DNA from 2 places in the Bacillus sp. JJ1127 genome. Region 2 is predicted to be linked to the other one. Evidence: predicted binding sites of a transcription regulator. Region 2 holds the regulator's gene; the other holds the start of a gene.
What was found. The regulator Rex, encoded in region 2, represses fermentation and respiration genes when NADH is low (regulators of the CRP and FNR family bind a similar motif). The targets are predictions, from matches to a motif close to TTGTGAAATATTTCACAA.
Positions count from the first base shown of each region.

Region 1 (5,593 bases), on a different contig from region 2:
TATAGATTTCATTTGAATAGAGTAAACTTTGTAAAAGCGAGGGAGTTCTCCCTTGCTTTTATTATTTTCTTAGAAATTGAAGATGAAGATTCTATACACAATTTCGTCATAATAAAGTCAGTACATATAAGAATATGGAAGAGGTGTATCTGGCTTTCATGCCGAATAAAAATATATAGATGACTACGGATAAAAAAAAGCCCAAATCATGGTGAAACATGATTTGGGCCAGTATTTGGATTAGTAAGCTAAGCTGAATAATCCTTTAATGTGTGATAAGTAACGAACGTTACTTGCTTCTTTCATTAATGATGCTGGTAAGCCTTTAAGTGGAGTTGAGCTTGCTCCGATTGTAGCAACAGCATCTTTACGTCCTAGACTTGCAAGTGTTCCAGAGTTTACTGGTGCGAACTCTTCGAATGCTTTGCCTTCTAGTGCTGCGTATAAGTTGTATCCAATTAACTCACCCATTTGCCAAGCGATCTGTGCAGTTGGTGGGTATGGACGGCCTTCTGGACCGAAGACAACAGCGCTGTCTCCAGCAACGAATACGTCTTTGTGAGAAGTAGATTGTAGGTATGCATCAACTGTTGCACGACCACGGTTTACTTCAAGACCTGATTCACCGATTAATGGGTTACCTTGTACGCCGCCTGTCCAAACGAATGTGTTAGCAACGATTTTTTGACCGTCTTTTAAGTCGATTTCATTGCCAGCAACGTTTGTTACAGGAAGACCTGTTAAGAATGTAACACCGCGTGCTTCTAAGCTAGTAGTTGCACGTTCAATTAAATGGTCAGGTAATACTGGAAGGATTTTTGGACCTGCTTCAACAAGAAGTAATTTTACTTCTTTAGGATTTACGCCGTGGCTTTTTGCAAGTTTAGGCATAATGTCAGCAAGCTCACCAACTAGCTCAACGCCAGTTAATCCGCCACCACCGATTAAGATTGTAGCATCAGCTTCGTTTTTCGTTTTAGCGTATTCACGAATACGGTCTTCAACGTGTTTGTAGATTTTGTTTGCATCAGCAGCAGATTTTAATACCATGCTGTTTTCTTCTAGTCCTGGAATACCGAAGTAAGCAGTTTTACTTCCTAAAGCAACTACAAGTGCATCGTAAGATAAAGTAGTGCCACCAGCTAGTTTAATTTCTTTGCTATCAACTGAGAATGACTCAACTGTTGCAATTTTAAGATCGATGTCTTTGCCTTTGAAAAGTTTTTCAAGTGGCATTGCAACTGCTTGCTCAGAAACGTTACCTGCTGCAAGGCGATGTAGTTCAGTGATGATTTGGTGTGTTGGGTATTGGTTGATCACTGTAACTTGTGCCTCTGATTTGCTGTAATATTTACGTACATTTAAAGCGGCTAGAAGTCCGCCATAACCAGCGCCTAAGATGACAATTTGTTTTGACATAGTATGATATCCCCCGTCTTTACTAATTGTTGTTATAAGATAAATTATTTATTATTGCGTTCTGCACTAATTTGAAGATAAGCGTTTACAAAGCGGAACATTTTTTGTGCTTGTGGATCTTTTAGTAATTTTAACAGACCGAAAAGACCAATAACTTCAGTGCTTGCTTCTGCGCGATCTTTTGCTTCGATAGCAGTTGCTGCCACGCATTTCACTGTATCTTTTACAGGTTCTACAAGCTCTTGGATTGCACCAACAGTGTCGCTTTTTAATACTTCGTCAGTAGCAACAGTTTGAGCAAAGTCATAAGACTTAGTTAGAATGTTAACAAGCTCAGTTAATTTTGGAAGCTGTTCTACTAGTGTAGTTAATGACTCTTGTACCTCAGGTTTTAACAACTGATCAAGTACATCAAGTTGTCCTTGGCTAGCAGAAATTTGTAAAGTTTCTTGTTCAGGCTTTGTTTGAGTGATAGTTTCTGGCATCTCCAATTCTCCTTTACGATAACAATACTCTTATTTTTTTGGGAATAAACATCCCCATGTAGCAGGTAAGAGGCAGCAAAAATTTGCAAAACTTTATACAAAGCTTCACAAAACGCAATAAAATGCTTTTAAATTTATGATTACAAGTAGAAGGCAATCATAAATCCAAAACCATAATTTCTTACCTATTATTTATGAACTTGTCCGATACATGGCTTGTCCGGATAATGGAAAGTTCCTTTATCGGAAAGTGTATATAATATATATCCTTTATTATATACTATATGCACCCAGGTTAACATAAAAATGATCCCTAATTATTTGACCTTTAGTCCATAACCTAGTACTGACAAGGGAAGAAAGCATATATTTTATTTTACGGTTACTTAAAATGTACTTAATCATAGAGAAAAAAAGGAAAAAATGAGCAAAAAGTGTTTATTTTTCCCTTTTTTAATTAATAAAAGAGGATATCGAATAAATAGATACGTTAAAAAAAATCATCGCGCTGGTCCAGATCTGGACCAATGCGATGATTTTTTTTATTTACTGTGCAAAAGCTGTATAGGTTTTGCTGATAATGATTGTTTTGCTGCTATCCAAACAACGATTGCTGTTGTTATGACGGATAGAAGTATACCTAAAACGGACCAAGTCATATTTATCTTCATCGGCATTTGGAATAAGAAACGTAACGTAATGCCTGAAAAAGCCAAGGCAATTCCGGCACCAACTAATCCAGCTGATAAGGAAATAATTGTATTTTCTAATAAGGTGGATTTCATCAAATTACTTGAAGACATACCAACTGTTTTCATAATAGCAACATCCCGTGTTTGTTGAAGTAAGCGAATGACAACTTGGTTTCCGATTGTAAGAATCGCCGTTAAAAAGGCGAATAACGCTACGATTGAAAAGAAAGTACTTTGCATTTGGATGATATACTGTAGACTATCGATTGCTGTAGCGGCAATAGAATAAGCCATCGCTGAGTTTGGGAGCTTCTTGTTTAGCTCGGTTAAAATGGTATTTGTTTGCTTTGAATCACTATCTAATGAATACGTAACTCGGCTAGGTTTTCCATATGTAGCTAATGCTTTGGTTGGAATACGGATACCAACAGTTTTGACAACACCTGATTTAAAGAAACCTACAATTTCACAGTTTACTAATTCATTTCCTATTTGAATGTCAACTGTATCGCCAGTTTTAACTCCTAGTTTCTTATAACTGTCTAAAAGAACTGCTTTTTTACTTTCTGCGTCGGACGGAATTAAATCACGCCCCTCTGATATTGTATATGCCTTGGAGGTAAGTGATGTATCTACACCTTCTATTGAAATCTTAGTTGAACTAAAGAATTTATCTTCTTTTACATTGTTTGTGAATAGAGATGCCGCTTCTTCACCATTAATGTTTTGGAGCCTTCCATCTAATTGATAGCCTTTTTTTCACGTTTTTATTTCTTTCGTAGATTTCAACTGTTTCTCAACTTTTCCTTCATCATTAATGGAACTAGTAATAAGAAGATTTCCCATTGCTTCTTTTTCTAATTGACCTTGAACAGATTCAATTAAATTATCCGCAAATACATGGCTAGAGACTACAGAAACAACGCCTATAGTTAAGGTGACCGCTAATAAGCCATTTCGTTTACTTGTAGCCGCTATATTGTGCAAAGCAAGAAAAAGACTTTGTGGCATGATGTTTTTCATCGCACCAATTGCTCGGAATAATAAAAAGTATATAAACCCTATAAAACGAACAAAAGCAAAAAGAAATAACATGGCTGCAGTTGTAAGTAAGAAAGCAAGAAGCCATTTAAAGATTACATTTCCATTTGTACTTGTTGTGAATCCTATGTTGTAAACATAAATAGAAAGAATACCACAAACAAATATAAAAAGTTGAAGCTTCTTTCTAAATGGTAAAGAATAATTCACGCTTGTGTTTTCAGTATCACGCAACATTTGGAGCGGGGATACGCGCATTCCACTTTTTACTGGTATCCAGGAAGCTAAGAAGGTTACTATTAATCCCACAATAATTGTTGTGCAAGTAACGGACCATGACATTCCCCAGTGAAGTGGTAATGAAAGCACCTCTGATAGATAGGAAGTGAGCCAAACGCTAGCTAATAACCCAATTACAATACCACCAACTGTTCCGAGAATTGCCAACCATAATGCTTCTAATAGGAAATATCGAATAATATATTTTGTTTTCATTCCTACTGACTTCATAACAGCGATATCATGCGTACGCGAAGCGATAATGACTTTCATTGTATTAGAAGTAGTGATGGCAGCAATTCCAAGGGCTAGCACACTGAATAGTTGAAGAAATGGCAGCAACATCCGTAAATCTTTTTGTTTTTCTAATTCTTTATCATGAACATCAATTACATTGCTTTGTGGTAATTGTTTTTGTATATTCTTTTTAAATGTAGAGACGTTAACATTTTCATTTAACAAAATTAAGGCTTCATTAATTGTACCTGCGGGTAAGTTTAAGAGCTGCTGTGCTTGATCTAAATGTAAATAGGCTGTTCCGAAAATAGAAGCATCGCCATAGGATTCTTGGACACCTTCTACTAAACCACGGATTTTATAAGAAACCATTGCCCCAGTGGAACGGTTAGGAATCTCCACTCGATCTCCCACTTTGACCTGCAAACGATCAGCTGTGTTTTTGGATAAAAGTAGTTCATCTTTATGTAAATCACGAATGTTAGGGAACTGTTTGCTTCCGAAGAAAGGATAATGATTTGTTTCAATACCCTTTATGATTAAGCTCGTTGTTTTTTGATCAGATTTCACCATACTTTGACCTAACAAAGAAGTTGAGAGTGCTTTTTGCTCATCGTTAGGAAGGGAAGAGATTAGAGCTTCTTGGCTCATTGGTTTTAAATAAGATTGAATCGATACGTCGCCCCCTAAAAGGATTTTAGACGATTCGTGAATGGATCGAGGGACTAGCTCTACCAACATAGACATAGAGAAGAAACTAGCTACTCCGATTAAAATGCTGAACACTGTAAAAAATGTTCTTAAACGATTGTGAATTAAACTACGTAATGCGGATTTTAACAACATGATGTTGCATCACCTTCTTTTTCAGCAGCTTCTGTAGCTGTATGCTTGTTAAATTTTTCTTGAATTAAAACACCATCTTCCATTTGTAAAACACGGTCTGAAAGTTTGGCCACATGAGAATCATGCGTAGCAATGATAAAGGTCATATGGAGTTGATCGCGTAATTGAAAGATTAAATCCAAAATGGTTTTTCCTGTTTTTGAATCTAAATTTCCGGTAGGTTCATCAGCAACGACAATAGCTGGATTGTTCACTAATGCGCGAGCAATTGCTACACGCTGTTGTTGACCTCCTGAAAGTTGACTTGGTAAATGGTGATAACGTTCTTTCATCCCGACAAGATTAAGTATCTCTCTGGCTCTGTTTATCATCTCTTTTCGGCTTTTGACTCCTGCACACATAAGTGCCATCATCACATTTTCTTGAGCTGTCATGGTCGTCACTAAATTATAAGATTGAAAAACAAAGCCAATTTTTTTAGCGCGAAAATCAGCTAAATCTTCTTCTGACATGGATGTAATATCTTGTTGTTCAATTACAATACGCCCCTCGCTAGGGCTGTCTAGGGATCCTAATATCCCGAGTAATGTTGAT
Region 1 covers NZ_JBALQK010000053.1:93-5,685, forward strand. The annotation lists gene V7183_RS06945 (NAD(P)/FAD-dependent oxidoreductase) at 241-1,419, opposite strand; gene V7183_RS06950 (DUF1641 domain-containing protein) at 1,464-1,904, opposite strand; partial or broken gene V7183_RS06955 (ABC transporter permease) at 2,447-4,999, opposite strand; gene V7183_RS06960 (ABC transporter ATP-binding protein) at 4,990-5,593, opposite strand, start outside.
Region 1: a site for Rex is predicted at 1,998-2,015, ahead of V7183_RS06950 (DUF1641 domain-containing protein). Genes of this name have one in related genera too.

Region 2 (13,514 bases):
AAAGAAGCAAATATCTCTTTTGAAGATATTGATGCAATTGCAGTGACAGAAGGCCCTGGTTTAGTAGGTGCACTTTTAATTGGTGTAAATGCGGCTAAAGCTGTTGCTTTTGCTCATGATATTCCTCTTGTTGGTGTTCATCATATCGCTGGTCATATTTATGCGAACCGCTTAGTAAAAGAGCTAGAATTCCCATTGCTATCACTTGTTGTATCTGGAGGACATACAGAGCTTGTTTATATGAAAGAACATGGCTCGTTTGAGGTAATTGGTGAAACAAGAGATGATGCAGCGGGAGAAGCATATGACAAAGTGGCGCGTACGTTATCTATGCCATACCCAGGCGGTCCTCATATTGATCGTCTTGCTCATGAAGGAAGGCCAACGATTGATTTACCACGTGCATGGCTAGAACCAGATTCGTATGATTTTAGCTTTAGTGGATTGAAATCAGCAGTTATCAACACTGTGCATAACGCAAAACAACGAGGCGAAGAAATTGCTCCAGAAGATTTAGCAGCGAGCTTCCAAGAAAGTGTAATAGATGTATTAGTAACGAAAGCAGCACGTGCAGCTGAAGCATACAATGTAAGACAGGTGCTTCTTGCTGGGGGCGTAGCAGCAAATAAAGGGCTTCGAGCACGCTTAGAAGCAGAATTTGCGAAAAAAGAGCATATGGAACTAATCATTCCACCATTATCTTTATGCACAGATAATGCAGCAATGATTGCAGCAGCAGGGACAATTGCATATGAACAAGGGAAACGTGCAACATTAGCCTTAAATGCAAACCCAGGTTTAGATATTGAAGCATAGTTATACACAAAATTAACCACAACCTGTGGATAAAACCCACATTATCTGTTGATAATGTGGGTTTTATTGTGAATATAAAATGTTGATAACTTTTTTATATTTTGTGGGTAATGTGGAAAAGTTATTTTTATCTTTATATATTAAAGGTGGATATGTGTATAATGTTGTGGATAAACAGATAGAGGTCAGACTTTTGATTAATCTATATTTTTCATATAAACAACAAACAAGGTAGCTAAATATTCTTTGGCTACCTTGTTTTTATTACGTAAATATAGAAAGGTTACATGTGTAATTCTTCCCATTCTGCCATATGTTTTTCTAGTTGTTCTTGTAATGTTTGTTTTGTGTTTGTAATTTCACTTGCTCGTTCATAATCTGCATATACTTCAGGTAGACAAAGCTGGTCTTCTAATGCTTCGATCTCCTCTTCTAATTTCGCGATGTTTTGTTCCAGTTCTTCAATTTTTCGAATACGCTGGCGTTCTAGCTTTTTACGCTCTTTTTCTTCAAGATAACTTAATTTTTCTTGAGCAATGTTTTTTTGAATAGGTGCTTCTTCCTCTTGTTGCTCAAATTCAGCACGCTCAATCATTTCATTTTTCTTTTCGATATAGTAGTCATAGTCACCTAAATATTCCTGTGCACCATCTGTTGATAACTCAACGACTGTAGTTGTGACACGGTTAATAAAATAGCGATCATGAGAAACGAATAAAAGAGTTCCTGGATAATCGATTAAGGCGTTCTCTAGAATTTCTTTACTATTTAAATCAAGATGGTTTGTTGGCTCATCTAAAATCAGCAGGTTAGATTTTTGCATCATTAATTTCGCTAAGGCTAATCGTGCCTTTTGGCCGCCACTAAGAGAAGAAACAGGTTTTAATACATCATCTCCTGTGAATAAAAAATTACCGAGTATAGTACGAATTTCCTTTTCTGGCTGTAGTGGATAATCATCCCATAATTCATTTAAAACACGCTTAGACGATGTTAAGTTTGCCTGTTCTTGATCATAGTATCCAATAGATACATTCGAACCGAAAGAAACCTCACCGCTTAACGTGTGCAATTTATTCACAATTGATTTTAATAATGTAGATTTTCCAATCCCATTTGGTCCGACTAATGCAACACTATCACCACGGGTTAAGCGCATATTCACATGTTCAATAACAGGCTCATGGTCGTATCCAATTGAAACATCTTTTACTTGTAAGACGTCGTTACCACTTTGTTTCTCGATATCAAAGTGAAAGGATGCTGATTTAGAGTCACCTAATGGTCTAGTCAGTAATTCCATTCGATCTAATTGCTTACGGCGACTTTGTGCACGTTTTGTTGTAGATGCACGGGCGATATTCTTTTGGACAAAGTCTTCGAGTTTAGCAATTTCCTCTTGTTGCTTTTCATAACGCTTCATTTCCTGTTCATATAGTGCAGCTCTTAGCTCTAAATACTTACTGTAGTTACCAACATATCGTCTGCTTTCTTTATTAGAAATTTCATATACTTGTGTAACAAGCTTGTCTAAAAAGTAGCGATCGTGGGAAACAATTAGAATAGCTCCTGGATAGCCTTGTAAATATTGTTCAAGCCATGTTAGTGTATCGATGTCCAAATGGTTTGTTGGCTCATCCAAGATGAGTAAATCTGGTTTTGTTAATAATAATTTGCCGAGAGCCAATCGTGTTTTTTGGCCACCGCTTAATGTAGAAATTGTCGTTTGGTGTGTTTCGGTTGGAAAACCGAGACCACTTAAAATAGAACGAATATCAGCCTCATATTGATAACCGCCTTGATCTTTATAATCTAGTTGCAATTGATCATAATCAGCGAGTAATTTTTCGGACGTAGTAGCATTTGAAAAGTTCTCTTCTTGCCCCATTTCATGCTCTAGCCTTCGAAGTTTTTTCTCCATTTGCTGCAAGTGTGTAAAGACAGTTAGCATTTCATCCCAAATTGTTAAAGAAGTTTCGAGGCCGGTATTTTGAGCTAAATAACCAATTGAAACATCTTTTGGTTTTATAATTTCACCGCCATCATGAGATAACTCTCCGGCAATTATTTTTAATAATGTAGATTTTCCGGCTCCATTTCGTCCGACTAGTGCGATACGATCTTTCGTTTGAACCTCTAATTTAATGTTTGCAAGGATTGTTTCAGCACCGTATAATTTTGAAAGCCCATTCACTTGTAATAAAATCAATGTTTTCACCTCAAATAATTTCTTAACTTTGCCATGTTTATATTTCTCAATCATACTAAAAATAGTGTATAGTTTAAAATAAAGAGAGAATTCTTCTCTCTTTATTATACAAGGAAAGTCATAAGTGCTAAACTTTTCTATTTGTTTCAGGTATAGGAACAAAGATAGGAAGAGAGGAGAGGTTATATGGATCAACAGAAGATTCCACAGGCCACTGCCAAACGATTGCCTCTATACTATCGATTTATCCAAAACTTATCTCTTTCTGGTAAGCAACGTGTTTCATCAGCAGAATTGAGTGAAGCGGTGAAGGTAGACTCCGCGACGATTCGAAGAGATTTTTCATATTTTGGAGCGTTAGGAAAAAAAGGATATGGTTATAATGTGAATTATTTACTATCCTTTTTCCGTGAAACGCTCGATCAAGATGATATAACACGTGTGGCACTTATTGGAGTGGGTAATTTAGGGACCGCTTTCTTACATTACAATTTCACGAAAAATAATAATACAAAAATTGAAATGGCCTTTGATATCAATGAAGAGAAAGTTGGAAAAGAAATCGGAGGAATTCCTGTATATCATTTAGATGAACTAGAAGAGCGTCTAAAAAGTGATATACAAGTGGCAATATTAACAGTACCTGCTACCGTTGCACAAGCTGTGGCAGATCGATTGGCTGATACAGCTGTACACGGAATTTTAAATTTTACACCAGCACGATTAAACGTGTCAGAAAATATACGAATTCATCATATTGATTTAGCCGTAGAATTACAAACGCTTGTTTACTTTTTGAAAAATTATCCACAATAAAACGCAGAGGAAAATCCTCTGCGTTTTATTATTGTTTTTTCTTTGTAAATTTGACTAAGATAAGACGAAGTGCCAAATTAAAATCAATTGTTGCCATAGCTGCAAACAGTAGTGTCCAAGGGTTCCAGATTGTATCTGTAACGTTCATAATTGCGAGGCGTACAAAAACACATCCAAGCAGGAAATATAGTGCTGCCATGAACAATGGTGAGTTCCTCATATTAAAAATCCTCCGATAAAGCCTTGCATTTTTTCAGCTTCTTTAATCATTTCCTGTATTTGTTCATTACTCATTACGACTTGAATTAACGCGACCATTGTATTCATTGAAACATGGGCCATGATAGGGACAATAATCCGTCTCGTTTTTACATATAAAAATGCGAATACAAAACCCATGGAAGTGTATACCAATAGATGTGAAAAATCAAAGTGAATTGCTGCAAATACAAGCGAGCTAATAATAGCTGCAATAAAGAAGTTAAATTTCTTATACAATGTACCAAATAAAATTTTTCTAAACACAATCTCTTCTAAAATAGGTCCGATTATCGATATAACAATAAGGAACCATGGTGTAGTTCTTGCAATTTCCATTAAGTGTTCCGTGTTTTCGGAACCAGGCTTAATACCTAGTAAGCGCATTTCAATCGTGCCTGCAATTGTTTGGGAAAAGAGAGCTAAGAAGAAACCAATAAAGATCCAGCCAACTGCGGCAGGAATACTAGCACGTTTTGTATCTAAATGCCTCTCTCGAATATCTGTTCTAAGCAGAAAAAGTACAATACATAATGCAATAAAGAAGCTAATGATTGCCCAGTGACCAGTCACTAGTTGTATTTTTTCTTCTTGGGTGAATCCTCTATTATTATATAGTCCAGTTTTCACAAGAAGTGGTAATCCAACAATACCTGATAATTGCATAAGAATATATGTAACTATAATCCACCAATATTGTTTTTTCAAATTGGTTAACCATCCTTTCTAACCCTAGTTTATGAGATAAGGCGGGATAACATGTAAACATCCAGCCGAGTATACGTAATAACCATTCATATTATGATTTTTTTGTAAATCTTTCTTTGAAAATGAAATAGAAGACAGGAAAATGCTGTACTTATAGAGAAAACAATTTATGGCGTCTTTCATATTGTAACATACGATAAGTGGAAACGCCGATTCATATACGGAAGGCTTTCTTGAGAATAGTTACAACGATAATCAAGTTGTTCTTTTCTAGGAGGACGTATAGAAAAAGTGTATCTAGCAATTTGCGAAAAAATTATGATTTTTTTACTTGCAAAAGAAAATGAGATTATTTATTATTATAAGTGTGTTAGCACTCATGAGTCTTGAGTGCTAATAAAGGAAATTTACATAAAAAATGAGGAGGTTATTGTTCATGCTAAAGCCATTAGGTGATCGCGTTGTAATTGAGCTTGTTCAAGCAGAAGAAAAAACAGCAAGTGGTATTGTATTACCAGACACTGCAAAAGAAAAACCACAAGAGGGTAAAGTTATTGCAGTAGGTACTGGTCGAGTGCTTGAAAATGGTGAGCGTGTTGCTTTAGAGGTAGCTGCAGGTGATCTTATCATCTTCTCAAAATATGCAGGTACTGAAGTGAAATATGAAGGTACAGACTACTTGATTTTACGTGAAAGTGACATTTTAGCAGTTATCGGTTAATTATATACATTTTAAAAATCCAAGGGGGTCAAATATTATGGCAAAAGATATTAAATTTAGTGAAGAAGCACGTCGTTCGATGCTTCGCGGTGTCGACACTCTTGCAAATGCAGTAAAAGTAACGCTTGGACCAAAAGGTCGTAACGTTGTACTTGAGAAAAAATTCGGTTCACCACTTATTACAAATGATGGTGTAACAATCGCAAAAGAAATTGAATTAGAAGATGCATTCGAAAACATGGGTGCAAAATTAGTAGCAGAAGTTGCTAGCAAAACAAATGACGTAGCTGGTGACGGAACAACAACTGCGACTGTATTAGCACAAGCTATGATTCGTGAAGGCTTAAAAAACGTAACAGCTGGTGCGAACCCAATGGGTCTTCGTAAAGGTATCGAAAAAGCTGTTGTTGCAGCAGTAGAAGAATTAAAAACGATTTCTAAACCAATCGAAGGTAAATCTTCTATCGCGCAAGTAGCTGCTATTTCTGCTGATGATGAAGAAGTAGGTAAATTAATTGCTGAAGCAATGGAGCGCGTTGGTAACGACGGCGTTATTACATTAGAAGAATCTAAAGGATTCACAACAGAATTAGATGTAGTAGAAGGTATGCAATTTGATCGTGGATATGCATCTCCTTACATGATTACTGATTCTGACAAAATGGAAGCAGTACTTGATAACCCATATATCTTAATCACTGACAAAAAGATTTCTAACATCCAAGAAATCTTGCCAGTGTTAGAGCAAGTGGTACAACAAGGTAAACCACTTCTTATCATTGCAGAAGATGTAGAAGGCGAAGCTTTAGCTACATTAGTAGTAAACAAACTTCGTGGTACATTCAATGTAGTAGCTGTTAAAGCTCCTGGCTTTGGTGACCGTCGTAAAGCAATGCTAGAAGATATCGCAATCTTAACTGGTGGCGAAGTAATCACTGAAGAATTAGGACGTGACTTAAAATCGGCTACAGTTGCATCTTTAGGACGCGCTGGTAAAGTTGTTGTAACGAAAGAAAACACAACTGTAGTTGAAGGTGTAGGTAACACAGAACAAATCGAAGCTCGCATCGGTCAAATCCGTGCACAATTAGAAGAAACAACTTCTGAATTCGATCGTGAAAAATTACAAGAGCGTCTTGCTAAACTTGCAGGCGGCGTAGCAGTAATTAAAGTAGGTGCAGCAACTGAAACTGAGTTAAAAGAGCGTAAACTTCGCATTGAAGATGCACTTAACTCAACTCGTGCAGCAGTAGAAGAAGGTATTGTTGCAGGTGGCGGTACTTCACTTATGAACGTATACACTAAAGTGGCTGGTATTGCAGCTGAAGGCGACGAAGCAACAGGTATCAACATTGTACTTCGTGCATTAGAAGAGCCAGTTCGTCAAATCGCAATTAACGCTGGTCTAGAAGGATCTGTTGTTGTAGAACGCTTAAAAGGCGAAAAAGTAGGCGTTGGTTTCAACGCAGCAACAGGCGAATGGGTAAACATGCTTGAGTCTGGTATCGTAGACCCAGCAAAAGTAACTCGTTCTGCACTTCAAAACGCAGCATCTGTTGCAGCTATGTTCTTAACAACTGAAGCTGTAGTTGCTGACAAGCCAGAACCAAATGCTCCAGCAATGCCTGACATGGGCGGCATGGGCATGGGTGGTATGGGCGGAATGATGTAATTTCATCCGTCAGCCGAACATCCATCTCTATATAGAGGTGGATGTTTTTTTGTTGTAAGATGTAAAAAAATTATAGTAATAAAGGTTCTGTCGCACGGAGAAACTAATTTCTGTAGAATTTTGTCGCTTTCTCTCTTGACCGTATTGATACTTCATTGTTAGAATCTAGGAAGATAATATAAAACAATCCTTCATATATCCTCAATGATATGGTTTGAGAGTCTCTACCGGGTTACCGTAAACAACCTGACTATGAAGGCAGTGCGTCTTATATTTATAAAGAGCGGAGTATATCTTTATAAAGCTAGACCCCTGCCTTTTCTTTGTTATGAGACTGAGGGCGGAGGACTGGCTTTTTTTATTATATGGGTAATGCTTTTTGCCAAATTGGTGAAAATATTTATATATAGAACTAACGTTGGGGTGATTATTTTGAAAAAACAGCACGATACGATTATCGTTTTAGACTTTGGAAGTCAGTACAATCAGTTAATTGCACGTCGCATTCGTGAGTTCGGTGTGTACAGTGAGCTTCATCCGCATACAATTACTGCAGAAGAAATTAAAGCAATGAATCCAAAAGGGATTATTTTCTCTGGTGGACCAAATAGCGTATATGGTGAGAATGCATTCCACTGTGACGAAAAAATCTTTGACCTAGGTTTACCGATTTTCGGTATTTGTTACGGCATGCAGCTTATGACAAAACACTTTGGTGGAAAAGTAGAGCGTGCAAACCATCGTGAGTACGGAAAAGCAGTTCTTAAAGTAGAGAACGAATCAAAATTATATGCGAATCTTCCAGAAGAGCAAGTTGTATGGATGAGCCATGGTGACTTAGTAACTGGTTTACCAGAAGGATTCGTAGTAGACGCAACAAGTGAGTCTTGTCCAATTGCTGGTATGAGCAATGAAGCACAAAACTTATACGGTGTACAATTCCACCCAGAAGTACGTCACTCTGAGCACGGTAATGATTTAATTAAAAACTTCGTATTCGGCGTATGTGGTTGCTCTGAAGGCTGGAACATGGAGAATTTTATTGAAGTAGAATTAGAGAAAATCCGTGAAACTGTTGGCGATAAAAAAGTACTATGCGCACTTAGTGGCGGCGTAGACTCTTCTGTTGTAGCAGTATTAATTCATAAAGCGATTGGTGACCAATTAACATGTATTTTCGTTGATCACGGTTTACTTCGTAAAGGTGAAGCAGAAGGTGTTATGAAAACATTTAGCGAAGGCTTCCACATGAACGTTATTAAAGTGGATGCAAAAGAACGCTTCATGAACAAGTTAAAAGGTGTAGAAGATCCAGAACAAAAACGCAAAATCATTGGTAATGAATTCATTTACGTATTCGATGATGAAGCTTCTAAATTAGAAGGAATGGACTTCTTAGCGCAAGGTACACTGTACACTGACATTGTTGAAAGTGGGACAGCAACTGCACAAACGATTAAGTCTCACCATAACGTTGGTGGACTTCCAGAAGATATGCAATTTAAACTAATTGAGCCTTTAAACACATTATTTAAAGATGAAGTACGTGTATTAGGATCAGAATTAGGAATTCCTGATGAAATCGTATGGCGTCAACCATTCCCAGGTCCTGGACTTGGTATCCGTGTATTAGGCGAAATTACAGAAGAAAAATTAGAAATCGTTCGTGAATCTGATGCGATTTTACGTGAGGAAATCCAAAAAGCAGGTTTAGACCGTGAAGTTTGGCAATACTTCACTGCACTTCCTGGCATGCGCAGCGTAGGTGTTATGGGTGACGAGCGTACTTACGATTACACAGTAGGTATCCGTGCGGTAACATCAATTGACGGTATGACAGCTGACTGGGCACGTATTCCTTGGGATGTGTTAGAGAAAATCTCTGTACGTATCGTAAACGAAGTAAAACACGTTAACCGCATTGTGTATGATATTACTTCTAAGCCACCAGCAACAATCGAGTGGGAATAGAATAAGGTTTATTTATTTAAAGGAAGATCCATCTATGATTTTATGCATAGATGGATCTTTTTTTATAGTTTATACGAACGAAAAATAAATAAATGTGTAAAATGTTCGCTTTTTAAATTGACATACACCTATATGTGAGTTAATATGAGTATGTAATTGATACGAAAAATGAATATTACAGCCGTCGTATAATATCGGGGATATGGCCCGAAAGTTTCTACCTAGCTACCGTAAATGGCTTGACTACGAGGCGTTTTCATAAAGGAAGGGATTAGCCTACCTTTATTTACAGAACGCTTCCATATATGCAATGGAAGCCTTTTTTATTTTTATGGATAAAAGAGGGCTGGGGAGGATTACGACGAGCAATTATATAACGGGGGAAACGTAGAATGAAGCGTTATTTTCAGTTCGATGAGCTCGGTACGAACTATAAAACAGAGTTCGTTGCAGGGCTAACGACATTTTTATCTATGGCTTATGTATTATTTGTCAATCCTGCTACGCTGTCGCTGGGAAATATTAAAGGATTACCAGCAGGGACAGGAATGGATCCAGGTGCGGTATTTGTTGCTACTGCATTAGCAGCCGCCATTGGTTCACTGATTATGGGGATTTTTGCAAAGTATCCGATTGCTTTAGCACCAGGAATGGGAATCAATGCGTTCTTTGCTTATACAGCAGTGTTAACAATGGGGATTCCGTGGCAAACAGCGATTGCCGGAACGTTAATGTCAGGTATTATTTTTATTATTCTTACTGCTTCTGGTATTCGTGAAAAAATTATTAATGCGATTCCAGCGGAGCTAAAATTCGCGGTAGCAGCAGGTATTGGTTTATTTATTGCTTTTCTTGGTTTTCAAAATGCCGGAATTATTGTGAAAAACGATGCTGTTCTTGTTGGATTGGGGGATTTAACAAAGGGCACAACATTGCTTGCAATTTTCGGTGTAGTTATTACGATTATCTTAATGATTAAAAAGATAAATGGTGCAGTTTTCTATGGGATGATTCTTACAGCAATCTTGGGTGTAACGACAGGATTAATTGATACACCAAAAGCTGTAGTGGGCGCAATTCCAAGTCTGGAACCTACGTTCGGTGTGGCGCTAAATCACTTCGGAGATATTTTCACTGTTCAAATGGGGATTGTGATTATAACGTTCTTCTTTATCGACTTCTTTGATACAGCAGGTACACTTGTTGCAGTTGCGAATCAAGCGGGGTTAATGAAGGACAATAAATTACCACGTGCAGGAAAAGCGTTATTTGCAGATGCGATTGCAACTGTAATTGGTGCGATTCTTGGTACATCTACGACAACGTCTTACATTGAATCGTCTGCAGGGGTAGCAGCGGGAGGACGTTCAGGATTTACAGCAGTTGTAACAGCCGGATTTTTCTTGTTAGCACTTTTCTTTTCACCATTATTGAGTGTTGTGACGCCGTCTGTAACGGCACCGGCTTTAATTATTGTAGGGATTTTGATGGTTTCGTCTTTAGGAGAAATTGATTGGAAGAAATTCGAGATTGCAGTACCAGCATTCTTCACAATTATTTCTATGCCACTTACGTATAGCATTGCAACAGGGATTGCGATTGGATTTATCTTCTATCCAATTACGATGGTTGTAAGTGGTCGCCGTAAAGAAATTCATCCAATTATGTATGTACTGGGAGTCTTATTCGTATTATATTTTATCTACGTTCGTCAATAGAGGGGTTTTTGAAAGGTCTAGACTAAGGAGAGTCTAGACCTTTTTGCGTCTTCAGAAAATCTTAAGGATTTCGTTCCGTTTTTCTTCAGAAGTTTTCTTATAATAAGAAATAGGGAGTTTAAAAGTTTTTTGGGGGCGATATTGTGGGGCAAGAAACAATACTTGTTGTAGACGACGAAAAAGAAATTAGGGATTTAATTGCAATTTACTTAAAAAATGAAGGATATAAAGTGTTGCAAGCTGGGGATGGAGCAGAGGGATTAGATATATTAGAAAAGAATGAAGTGCATTTAGTTGTGTTAGATATTATGATGCCAAAAATTGATGGGATTCATATGTGTATGAAAGTAAGAGAAGCAAAAGAGATGCCGATTATTATGTTATCAGCGAAAACACAGGACATGGATAAAATTTTAGGGTTAACAACAGGAGCGGATGATTATGTAACGAAACCATTTAATCCGCTAGAACTTATAGCAAGGATTAAATCGCAGCTTCGTCGATATATGAAAATGAATGGATTTGTTGTTCAAAATGAAAGTGAGATTGAAATTGGAGATATGAAGATAAATGTAGCGACACATGAAGTGACTGTTATGGATGAAGAGGTGAAATTAACACCACGAGAGTTTTCTATTTTAGAGTTGCTAACTCGTAATTCAGGTATAGTCTTTAGTGCTGAGCAAATTTATGAAAAGGTCTGGAATGAAAGGTCCTTTCAATCTGATAATACTGTAATGGTACATATTCGAAAAGTGCGTGAAAAGATTGAAGAAAATCCAAGGAAGCCAAGGTATATAAAAACAGTGTGGGGAGTGGGATATAAGATTGAGAAAGATATTTAAGCCGTTTACCTATGCGTATAAGAAAATAAGGGGATTAATTGAAAGAGTACTAAAGAGTGTTCGCCGGAGCATACGGATCCAGCTTATAACTACTTTTATTGCCTGTGCATTATTAGGGCTATTTATAGCGAATGGTTTGACACCTTTTTTTGAAAATGCAAATCGAAGGGCTACAATTGATTATAGTGCTGGAATGAGGAGTATTAATAATCAAGTCCAAAGTACAGCGGAAATGATGGTTACTGACAATAAGTTAGATGCTTTGCAGGATATGATAGAAAGAGAAAATCAAAATATAGAGGCAGGGCATACAGCTTTAAAAGTATTTATTACTGATGAAAGTGGAAAAGTGTTATATAAAACGAAGCAGGCGCAAGAAGAACAAATTAATTTGCATAATACAATTCGTAATGCGACATCATTTGCTATTGATTATTCAAATTATAAGAATAACTTTGAAACATCAAGAAAAGAATTTATAGCTTTTTCACCAATTACAATTGAAGATAAAAACTTGTATATGTTCGTAAGTGGGATTCCTGAAGGGGAAGTAATATATGAGACAACAGAGGGGCCGTTTCCGTTTTTGATTGGTGTTTTTGTTTTTATTTTTTCTTTCTTTTATATAACAAAAAGAAAGATGAAACAGATTGAAGCGATGGCTCAAGGAGTAAAAGAGATTGAAAAAGGAAATCTTGCATATCGTATTGAGAAGAAAGGGCAAGATGAAATTGCATCATTAACAGGGAATATTAATAATATGGCTGAACAACTTATGATTAATATTGAAAAAGAACGTAAATTAGAAAAACAAAAAAATGAACTCATCACAAATGTATCGCATGATTTACGAACACCTCTTACTTCTATTATGGGATATTTACGTTTATTACGTGATTCTAAATATGAGAGTAAGGAGCAGCATGATGAGTATATGAGAATCGCATTTTCAAAATCGGAGCAGTTGAAGAATTTAATAGAAGATTTATTTGAGTATACAAAATTAACGAATGAAAGCATTGTATTAGAAAAACAAGCAGTGTGCATAAATGAACTTCTTGAGCAATTAATAGAAGAGCTAGTGCCGCAAGCAGAAGAACATGGTCTTATATTTATGAAGCAAATTCCTGAAGAACGTGTGTATGTTGCCATTGATTCAGAGAAGATGGTTCGTGTGTTTGAAAATTTATTAATGAATGCTATTAAATATAGTGAGGATAATGGAGAGATTAAAGTTTCGCTTCAAAGGCAACGCCGAAATATCCAAATCACCGTTGCGAATCATAGCGAAGAGTTCACGAGAGAAGAATTAGAAAATTTATTTGAGCGTTTTTATAAAAAGGATCAGTCCAGAAGTAGAGTAACAGAAGGATCAGGGCTTGGACTTGCGATCGCAAAAAGTATTGTTGAACTTCAAGGGGGAGAAATTCGAGCTGAATATGAAGATGGGGTTATTCAGTTTATCGTTTCGCTACCAATTATAGAAGAAAAGTAAATAAATATAGTTTGATGGAGAAACACTGTAAATCGCATATTAATTAAAAGACCAAATTGCATATTGATTTGGTCTTTCCTAATCTCGTTATATTAATGATTATTTACTTTTGACATATAAAACAGTACAGCAAATAAGGGGGAAGTAATAGTATGACTATAGTTAATGTTAACTTGATAGTTATGTACTAGGTAAGTCTTTTTAAATTTTTTAGAAAAACATATTGACGATTATATAAATGAGGTGTAATATTATACGAGTCGCTGATAGCAACAAAGCAAAACG
Region 2 covers NZ_JBALQK010000152.1:94-13,607, reverse strand. The annotation lists gene tsaD (tRNA (adenosine(37)-N6)-threonylcarbamoyltransferase complex transferase subunit TsaD) at 1-816, shown strand, start outside; gene V7183_RS15725 (ABC-F family ATP-binding cassette domain-containing protein) at 1,100-3,025, opposite strand; gene V7183_RS15720 (redox-sensing transcriptional repressor Rex) at 3,212-3,841, shown strand; gene V7183_RS15715 (YdiK family protein) at 3,870-4,061, opposite strand; gene V7183_RS15710 (CPBP family intramembrane glutamic endopeptidase) at 4,058-4,807, opposite strand; gene groES (co-chaperone GroES) at 5,244-5,528, shown strand; gene groL (chaperonin GroEL) at 5,566-7,200, shown strand; purine riboswitch at 7,372-7,473, shown strand; gene guaA (glutamine-hydrolyzing GMP synthase) at 7,633-9,171, shown strand; purine riboswitch at 9,336-9,437, shown strand; gene V7183_RS15690 (NCS2 family permease) at 9,564-10,889, shown strand; gene V7183_RS15685 (response regulator transcription factor) at 11,033-11,734, shown strand; gene V7183_RS15680 (sensor histidine kinase) at 11,718-13,229, shown strand.